Regions from separate parts of the Oscillibacter sp. KLE 1745 genome, predicted to be linked through region 3. Evidence: predicted binding sites of a transcription regulator. Region 3 holds the regulator's gene; each other region holds the start of a gene.

What was found. Region 3 encodes Rex, which represses fermentation and respiration genes when NADH is low (regulators of the CRP and FNR family bind a similar motif). Its sites were predicted from a motif close to ATTGTTAANNNNTTAACAAT; they were not measured.
Region 1: a site for Rex is predicted at 1,186-1,205, ahead of HMPREF1546_RS00260 (butyryl-CoA:acetate CoA-transferase). Genes of this name have one in related genera too.
Region 2: a site for Rex is predicted at 1,351-1,370, ahead of HMPREF1546_RS11125 (acetyl-CoA C-acetyltransferase). Genes of this name have one in related genera too.

The regions. Positions count from the first base shown of each region.
Region 1 covers NZ_KI271651.1:26,998-30,227, forward strand. The annotation lists gene HMPREF1546_RS00255 (bifunctional 4-hydroxy-3-methylbut-2-enyl diphosphate reductase/30S ribosomal protein S1) at 1-1,077, shown strand, start outside; gene HMPREF1546_RS00260 (butyryl-CoA:acetate CoA-transferase) at 1,267-2,613, shown strand; gene HMPREF1546_RS00265 (CarD family transcriptional regulator) at 2,880-3,230, shown strand, end outside.
Region 2 covers NZ_KI271734.1:48,548-51,777, forward strand. The annotation lists partial or broken gene mfd (transcription-repair coupling factor) at 1-109, shown strand, start outside; gene HMPREF1546_RS11120 (peptidylprolyl isomerase) at 225-1,304, shown strand; gene HMPREF1546_RS11125 (acetyl-CoA C-acetyltransferase) at 1,597-2,853, shown strand; tRNA gene HMPREF1546_RS11130 (tRNA-Arg) at 3,165-3,230, opposite strand, start outside.
Region 3 covers NZ_KI271672.1:25,939-29,168, forward strand. The annotation lists gene HMPREF1546_RS01740 (IS3 family transposase) at 1-384, shown strand, start outside; tRNA gene HMPREF1546_RS01745 (tRNA-Arg) at 598-674, opposite strand; gene HMPREF1546_RS01750 (redox-sensing transcriptional repressor Rex) at 1,038-1,667, shown strand; gene HMPREF1546_RS01755 (S-layer homology domain-containing protein) at 1,694-2,785, shown strand; gene HMPREF1546_RS19090 (hypothetical protein) at 2,867-3,022, shown strand; gene HMPREF1546_RS01760 (manganese efflux pump MntP family protein) at 3,097-3,230, opposite strand, start outside.

The DNA.
Region 1 (3,230 bases), on a different contig from region 3:
CTGAATCAGTCTTTTAAAACTTTAAATAACGGTGACCGGGTCACCGGCATCGTTACCGCCATCACCCCCACCGAAGTGCAGGTGGACGTGGGCGCCAAGCAGGCGGCCTACATCAAGCTCAGCGAGCTGAGCGACGACCCCAATGTCAAGGCGGAGGACATCATCCACGTGGGCGACCAGATCGAGACCTATGTGGTCCGCGTCAACGACGTGGAGGGCTACGCAGAGCTGTCCAAGAAGCGTCTGGACGCTGCCAAGGTCTGGGAGAACATCGAGCAGGCCGTGGAGGAGAAGACCGTTCTGGAGGGCACTGTCACCGAGGAGAACAAGGGCGGCATCGTGGTGTCCGTCAAGGGTGTGCGGGTATTCGTCCCCGCCTCTCAGAGCGGTCAGCCCCGCGGCGCCGATCTGTCTGCCATGGTGAAGCAGAAGGTCCAGCTGCGGATCACCGAGGTCAACCGCGCCCGCCGGCGCGTGGTGGGCTCCATCCGCTCCGTCACTGAGGAGGCCCGGAAGGCCGCCCAAGCGGAGGTGTGGGCCAACATCGAAGTGGGCAAGCACTACACCGGCACCGTCAAGTCCATGACCAGCTACGGTGTGTTCGTGGACATCGGCGGCGTGGACGGCATGGTACATATCTCCGAGCTCAGCTGGAGCCGGATCAAGACCCCCGCCGAGGTCTGCAAGGTGGGCGATACCATGGACGTGTACGTCATCTCCTTCGATCCCGAGAAGAAGAAGATCTCCCTGGGCGTGAAGGATCACAGCATCGATCCCTGGCAGGTGTTCATGGACAAGTACCAGGTGGGCGACGTGGCCTCTGTCCGCATCGTCAAGCTGATGACCTTCGGCGCCTTTGCCGAGGTCGTGCCCGGCGTGGACGGCCTGATCCATATTTCCCAGATTGCTGACCGGCGCATCGACAAGCCTGAGGATGTCCTCTCCGAGGGCCAGATTGTGGACGCCAAGATCACGGCCATCGACGAGGAGAAGCAGAAGATCTCCCTGTCCATCCGCGCCCTGCTGACTCCCGCGGCTGATGAGGCTGAGGAGGAAGAAGCTCCTGTGGAGGAGTAATCCGCACGGATTTCCAGACCTAAAAAAGACAGGCTCCGGTGAGGGGCCTGCCTTTTTTTGAAAATTTTGTGATTTTTTTCACGGTATGGATTGCTTTTCAAGGGCTGGTATGTTATACTCTTGACAATCAATGTAAGACAACACCGATGACATCATACAACAAACGGGAATTACAGGAGGAAGATCAACATGAGCTACCAGGAAGTGTACAAACAGAAGCTGACAACGGCCGACGAGGCGGTCAAGGCCGTCAAGTCCGGCGACTGGGTGGATTACGGCTGGAGCGTCTGCTCGGCGGATGCCTTGGATAAGGCGCTGGCCCGGCGGATGGGCGAGCTGACCGACGTGAAGATCCGGGGCGGTATCCTGACCCACAAGCCCGCCATTTTCGATGTGCCCAATGCGGCGGAGCATTTCTGCTGGAACTCCTGGCACATGGGCGGCATCGAGCGCAAGGCCGTGAGCGAGGGCTTCTCCTATTACATCCCCCTGCGGTATTCTGAGCTGCCGGGGTATTACCGCAACTGCATCAAGAGCCTGGACGTGGCCATGTTCCAGGTGGCCCCCATGGACGAGCACGGCTGGTTCAATTTCGGTCCCGGCGGCTCCCACCTGAAGGCTGTGTGCGAGTGCGCAAAGACCGTCATCGTGGAGGTCAACAAGAACATGCCCGTGTGCTTGGGCGGGTTTGAGAACTGCATCCACATCGACGACGTGGACATGATCGTGGAGGGAGAGAACCCTGCTTTGGATGAGCTGGGCGGCGGCGGAGCCGCCAGTGAGGTGGACATGGCGGTGGCCAAACTGGTGGTGCCGGAGATCTGTGACGGTGCCTGCCTGCAGTTGGGCATCGGCTCTATGCCCAACGCCATCGGCAAGATGATCGCCGAGAGCGACTTGAAGGATTTGGGCGTGCACACCGAGATGTACGTGGACGCCTTCGTGGACATGTCCATAGCCGGTCGCATCACGGGCCTGCGCAAGCCCTTTGACCGGGGCCGGCAGACCTATGCCTTCGCGGCGGGCACACAGAAGCTGTATGACTTCATCGACAACAACCCTGAGTGCATGGCTGCTCCCGTCAGCTATGTGAACGACATTGCCCGGGTGTCTCAGATCGACAACTTCATCTCCATCAACGGCGCCGTGGATATCGACCTGTACGGCCAGGTGTCCTCTGAGTCCTCTGGAATTCACCATATCTCCGGTGCCGGCGGCCAGCAGGACTTCGTCATGGGCGCGTACCTGTCCAAGGGTGGCAAGAGCTTCATCTGCTGCTCCTCCTCCTACATGGACAAAAAAAGCGGCCAGCTGAAGTCCCGTATCCGGCCCACGCTGCTGGAGGGGTCCGTGGTCACCGCCACCCGCACCAACCTCCACTATGTAGTGACGGAGTACGGCAAGTTCAACGCCAAGGGCAAGTCCACTTGGGAGCGGGCCGAGGGCCTGATTGCCATCGCCCATCCTCAGTTCCGCGAGGAGCTGATCGCCGAGGCGGAGAAGATGCACATCTGGCGCCGTTCCAACAAGAGATAACAAAATCCTCCGGAGCCGGGCGGCATATCTGCCGTCCGGCTCTTTTGTACAGGGGGGACCTGTGTCTGGAGGAGCTGATGCCCTTGCCGCGGGTGGATGATTCTCTGCGGAAAGTGTAAGGCACTGGAAAAGATAGTAAAAAAATTTCAAAATAAGCTTGTAAAGCTGCTGAAAAGCCGGTATAATGAAATTTATGAAAACAGAAAAGTGGAAATAGAGAGAGCGGGTTCCAGTCACCGCCCGGCGGAAATGGGAAGGAGTTTACCATGTTCAGCGTTGGGGATCTGGTCGTTCATCCAATGCATGGGGCCGGCGTGATCGACGCCATCGTTCAGGAAAAGGTCGCGGGGAGTACACAGGACTACTATGTGTTCAAAATGCCGGTGGGTGGACTGCTGTTGAAGATCCCCACCGCCAACAGCCAGACGATTGGAGTCCGCTCGGTCATCCAGCGGCCGGAGGCGGAAGCCCTGATTGCCGCTATTCCGTCTTTGGCGGTGGAGGAGAGCAGCAACTGGAACAAGCGGTACCGGGAAAATCTGCTGCGGATGAAGAGCGGGGATCTGTACGAGGTGGCACGTGTGATTAAGGGGCTGATGTTCCGGGAACGGAAGCGG
Region 2 (3,230 bases), on a different contig from region 3:
TGCCCTCACCCTGAAGCTCAAGCCCGGGGAGGATGTGCTGGAGGCCGCCCGGGACCTGGTGGAGGACCTGAAGCTGGCCGCGGAGGAGGCCGCGGGCGGGACCCCGTAAGTTTCATCATGTTTTTGCCATGCCCCGCATAGGATGGTGGCGGTGGGACGTCCCCCGCCTGTCCTGTGCGGGGCGTTTCCACGGAATCTGCGAGGAATGACAAAGGAGAACCGTGATGAAACGATGCATCGCTTTTTGCCTGGCCCTGGGGGCCGCCCTCTCTCTCACCGCCTGCGGGGGCGGAGACACAGAGGGGGGACTTCTCTGCGAGGCGTCCGGCATCCGTCCGGACACTGTGCTGCTGTCCGTGGACGGGCGGGACGTGTCCGCCCAGCGATACCTCTACTGGCTGGCCTACGCCTGCGACTACATCGCCGACTACTACGACAGCGGGGAGGGGATCCAGTGGGGGGACACTGTCTCCGGCCAGAGCCTGGAGGATTACGCCAAGGACCAGGCGCTGCAGAACGCCGCCCTGTACGCCACAGTGGAGACCTGGGCGGAGGACTACGGCTGCACCCTCACCGACGAGGACCGGACCGCCATGGACCGGGAGTGGGCGGCCCGGGCGGCCCAGTACGGCGGGGAGGAGGCCTATTTGGCTGTGCTGGCCCGCATGGGGCTGGACCGGGCGGAAGCGGAGGCCATCTCCGGGGACTACTATCTCTACGAGCACCTGTACGACCTCTACTGCACGGAGGGCAGCGAGCTGGCCCCTGCGGAGCATGACCTGGAGACCTTTGCCCAGGAGCAGGGCTACCTCACCGTGGACCACATCTGGCTCTCCACCGCCGCTGTGGACCCGGCGGACGCGGAGGCCGTGGCCGCCTGCCGGGCCAAGGCGGAGGAGGCCTTTTCCAAGCTGAACGGCAGCGCGGACCCTGCCCACGACTTTGCCGTCCTGGCCGCCACTTACAGCGATGAGACGGACCGGGACCAGCATCCGTCCGGATACACCTTCACTGTGGGGGACGGCACGCTGCCCGCCGCCTGCGAGGAGGCGGCCCAGGCCCTGGAGGAGGGCCAGTTCAGCGGCGTGGTGGAGGCGGATGACGGCTTCTACCTGATTCTGCGCAAGCCCGTGGACCTGGAGGCCGTGGCCCCGGACTACTTCGACGCCCTGCTCCAGGCTGCGGCGGACAGCGCGGACATCTCCACCACCCGCACCTATGCGGACCTGGATGTGAGCCGGTTTTACGACGAGCTCATCGCCGCCCGGGCGGAGCTGGATGCCTCCGGCGGAGAGGTTGCCTGATGGGTGTTTGTGCCAATTTTGGCAAAATGACGAAATTCGCAGAGGTTTTGATAAAGTTTTAACAAATTTTCGAATTTCACAGAAATTTGCATTGACGGGGCAGGAAAAACCCAGTATAATCAAATCAGCAAGCGGTTGGTGTATGAGCATTTGTCAAAAATTTGGCAATTATGTTTTTCTTTTGACAAACTCTCGCCGCCACCCTCAACTTGTGATTGGCGTCTGCGGCAGCGCCTGACGAAGAGCCGTCGGAGCTGCCAATCCCATATTTTTATAAAAACGGAGGAAGATCATGAAAGAGCTCTATGTTGTGAATTGCTGCAGAACCGCGATTGGTTCCTTCGGCGGCGCGCTGAAGAACACCCCTGCCGTCGATCTGGGTGCCATCGTCATCAAAGAGGCTCTGAACCGTGCCGGCGTGAAGCCCGAGCAGGTGGATGAGGTCATGTTTGGCTGCATCCTGACCGCCGCCCAGGGCCAGAACGTGGCCCGCCAGGCCTCCATCAAGGCCGGCATCCCCTATTCCGTCCCCGCTTACACCGTGGGCATGGTCTGCGGCTCCGGCATGAAGTCCATGATCGAGGGCGCCCGCTCCATCCTGGCCGGCGACGCCGACGTGGTTGTCTGCGGCGGCACTGAGAACATGAGCGCCGCTCCCTACGCCGTTCCCACCGGCCGCTACGGCGCCCGGATGGGTCACACCCAGATGATCGACACCATGATCAAGGACGGCCTGTGGGACGCCTACAACAACTATCACATGGGCACCACCGCTGAGAACATCGCGGACATCTGGGGCATCACCCGCAAGGAGATGGACGAGTTCGCCGCCTCCTCCCAGCAGAAGACCGAGGCCGCCCAGAAGGCTGGCAAGTTCGAGGCTGAGATCGTCCCCGTGCCCGTGAAGGTCAAGAAGGACATCGTGGAGTTCAAGGTGGACGAGTTCCCCCGTGCCGGCGTGACCGCCGAGGGCATCTCCAAGCTGAAGGGCGCCTTCCCCGTGGGGCCCGAGTCCCCCAATCCCCAGGTGGTCCACACCTTTGAGCCCACCGGCATCCAGGAGACCGACGACAAGGGTCAGCAGCGCGTGACTGCCGCCAACGCCTCCGGCATCAACGACGGCGCCGCCGCACTGGTGCTGGCCTCCGGTGAGGCTGTGGAGAAGTACGGCCTGAAGCCCATGGCCAAGCTGATCGGCTGGGGCCAGGGCGGCGTGGATCCCAAGATCATGGGCGTCGGCCCCGTGCCCGCCTCCCGTCAGGCCATGACCAAGGCCGGCGTGACCATCGACGATATCGACCTGGTGGAGGCCAACGAGGCGTTCGCCGCCCAGTCCATCGCCGTGGCCCGTGAGCTGGGCTTTGACATGAGCAAGGTCAACGTCAACGGCGGCGCCATCTCCCTGGGCCACCCCGTCGGCGCGTCCGGTGCCCGGATCATCGTGACCCTGCTGCACGAGATGCAGAAGCGGCCCGAGGCCAAGAAGGGCCTGGCTACCCTGTGCATCGGCGGCGGCATGGGCGTTGCCACCGTGTTCGAGAAGTGCTGAATTGATCTTCCGGCAGAGCACCGTCTCCGCTGGATGTGAAAAGGCGTCCCCGGCCATTAGCCGGGGGCGCCTCTTTTTTTGTGCCGGGAAGCGGCGTGCCGCAGGGCCGCCATCCAGCAGAACGGCAGGAGGACGAGGGTATAAAAGCGCCTGGAGGCGGCCTGAGAGGATGCCCAAGCAGTTTGCGGATCGCACATCAGCCGGAGTTTTTACAGAGACCGCGCTATGAAAGGCACCTGGCAGCCGCTGGAATGCGGTGGAACGGATAAGAAGGCCGCTGTAAGCCGAAAACTGGCTTACAGCGGCTGACTTGGCACCCCTGACCAGACTCTAACTGGTGGCCTACCGCTTAGGAGGCGGTCGCTCTATACGACTGA
Region 3 (3,230 bases):
GTGTCCAGGAAGAATAGCACCCAGTTGATTACCTCCACATTTAAGGTTGCATGGGAGCAGAGAGCTCCCGATGCCGGCCTCATTTTCCACAGTGACCGAGGGGCCCAATACACCTCACATCGGTTTCGACAACTACTTCATGAGCGCGCAGTGGTGCAATCTTTCTCCAATTCGGGGAAACCTCATGACAACGCTGTTGCGGAGTCTTTCTTCGCTACCCTAAAGAAGGAAGATCTGTATCGGAAGGATTACACCTCAGCGGTAGCTTTCAAGCGTGGCCTTGCCTCCTACATCGACTTTTACAATACACAGCGCCCACATCGTACCTTGAAAAATCTGACGCCATGCCAGGTTGAAGATGCGTTCATGAGTGACAAATCATGAATCCGTATCCCAGTGACACAGCAGGGGTTCAAATCCCTCCGATTACACGTTTTACGTTTTGATTTTGCCCTGTTTGTATTTATTGGCTGACATAGGGTCTCTATAATAGGAGAGCCAGAAACCATTGTGCCACAATGGTTTCTGGCATAAAATGACCCTACCTATTCTGAACATTGACATCTTTTTGTTCAGATCAGGTAGGGTCATTCATTTTGGTACGCCCGACTGGATTCGAACCAGCGGCCTTCAGAGTCGGAGTCTGACGCGCTATCCAACTGCGCCACGGGCGCATACCTAAAAAACTGTATTTTATTATAACACGGGATTTTCAAAATTGGTAGTCAAATAGTAGTCAACGGAAACAGAATTTTTTCTCTCTGCCCGTTAAAACCAAGGACTCCCAACGCTTTGCGCTGCATCTCAACTGAACGAGCCTGAAATGTCGGAGTCTGACGCGCTATCCAACTGCGCTACAGGCGCATACATCAATATCTTCTTCAAACAGCTTATTTAGTATACCAACATTTTTCCGCTTTGTAAAGCTTTTCTTGAAAAAATTTTTCTTAAAAAGATTGTTAAAAAAATTGACAAGTCCCTGATTTTGGTCTAAACTTAATTGAGAATGATTTAACAAATAGCAAGGAGTGACTTATATGCGAAAGGAAAACATCTCCGACGCCGTGATACGGCGTCTGCCCAGATATTACCGCCAGCTCACAGACCTCTGCAACCGCGGCGTCGTGCGCATCTCCTCACACTCCCTGGGGCAGGAGATGAACATCACCGCCTCTCAGATCCGCCAGGATTTCAGCTGTTTCGGTGAGTTCGGCCAGCAGGGCTACGGCTACAATGTAGAAGAACTGCGGGCCGAGATCGGTCATATCCTGGGCGTGGACAACAACCACCACCTCATCATGATCGGCGTTGGCAATCTGGGCCACGCACTGCTGCAGAACTTCCCATTCTCCCAGAGTGGGTTTACGGTGGACGCAGCCTTTGATGTCTCCCCCGCCGTGATCGGGACTGTGGTGAATAATGTGCCGGTATACGCCATGTCCGAGCTAGATCACTTCCTACAGGACCACCCGGTGGACGTGGTGGTGCTGACCATTCCCCAGTCCGTGGCCCAGGACACCGCCAGCCACCTCATCAATCTGGGCGTCAAGGGCTTTTGGAACTTTACCAACATTGAGCTCAGCAGTCAGCTCCCGGATGTGCAGTTTGAGAACATTCACTTCGCAGACAGCCTCCTGACCCTCAGTTACCGCATCGCCAACCGCTGACGCTCCAGCGTGGAAGGGAATCATCTATGACAAGGAAGACCAAGACTGCCCTCATCACCGTCTGCCTCTTACTTACCGTCACCGTTGTGTACGCCTTGGCCGCGGCCGGCGGTGCCTCCGATCCGCTGGCCTCCCTCTCCTATCTCACCGGCACTTTCACCGATGCGGTAGACCAGCGGGTGGAGGAAAAACTGGACGCCTCTGACCAAGCGCTGCTGAACGGAGACGCGGCTCCTTCCGACGGCGGGGCCGCCACGTGGATGGAGACCCGTCTGAAGGCAGGCGACGCCCTGACCGGCTCCACCGGCACGGGCGTCCTGTTGCTGGCGGGCGGTATGCAGGTCACGTTCAACTCCGGCGCTGTGGTGGATGTCACCACAGGGACCACCGTTACCAGTGGCAGTGCCCTTACAGCCAGCCACCGGTATCTGGTGGCTGAGGAAACCACCGCCGTGTTTACCGTCACCTCCAAGACGGCGGTTGTGGATTATCAGGGCCCCTACGCCTTCAGCTACTCCACCAACACGGACTACAACGCCATTGCTGCCGCGCTCAAGACCATGCACCTGTTTCAAGGCAGCTTCACCGGCTACGGAGAGGGATATGATCTGGAGGTCGCCCCTACCCGCCTGCAAGCCCTCATCATGTTCATCCGCGTCCTGGGCGAGGAGAATGATGCGCTGGCCTACACCAGCTCCACTCCCTTCACGGACATCACCTCCGGGACCCAGAGCGAGAAATACGTGGGCTACGCATACAGCAAGGGCTACACCAACGGATACTCCGCCACCACCTTCCGGCCCAGCCAGACGGTGACAGCCAGCCAATACATGGAGTTCATCCTCCGGGCACTGGGATACAGCTCCGCGGACAACAAGGACCTCTCCGGCACACTGACCAATGCCTTGACCAATGGCGTCATCACGGAGGGCGAGCTGGCCGCCCTGCAGGGCGGCACGTTCCTCCGTGCGGATCTCGCATACGTCTCCTACTACGCGCTGGATGCCGCGGTGTCCGGCAGCAGGCAGACACTGGGAGACACGCTGATGGACAAGGGCGTCTTCACCGTGCGGGAGAAACAGGCGGCCGACGCACTCGTCACCAGCGGCCGGAAATAAAACTGGAACCCCTTTGCCGGTCCGGCATACTATGGATTGAGACCGGTTCGGTCGGTCTACGATTTCATAGGAGGTTCCGGTATGTGCAATAACGGCTTTGGCGGCGGCAACTGCTGCTGGATCATCATTCTGCTGATCATCATTTGGTGCTGCTGCGGCAACGGCAGCTGGGGCGGCAACGGCTGCGGCTGCGGCTGCAACAACAACTGCGGCTGCAATCCCAATCCCTGCTGCTGAGATTTCATAAGATAACCAGCGCCCCGGGCCAAATGGCCCGGGGCGTTTTCCACTTCGCTGTTTTTTATAGGCGCTTACAGGATCCCCAGGTGCTCCAGAAGAATCTTTCCACCCAGAAGGATCAGGATCACACCGCCGGCGATCTCCGCCCAGCGCTGAAGGCGGGCGCCGAAAAAGGTCCCGATCACCACACCCGCCAGGGAGATCA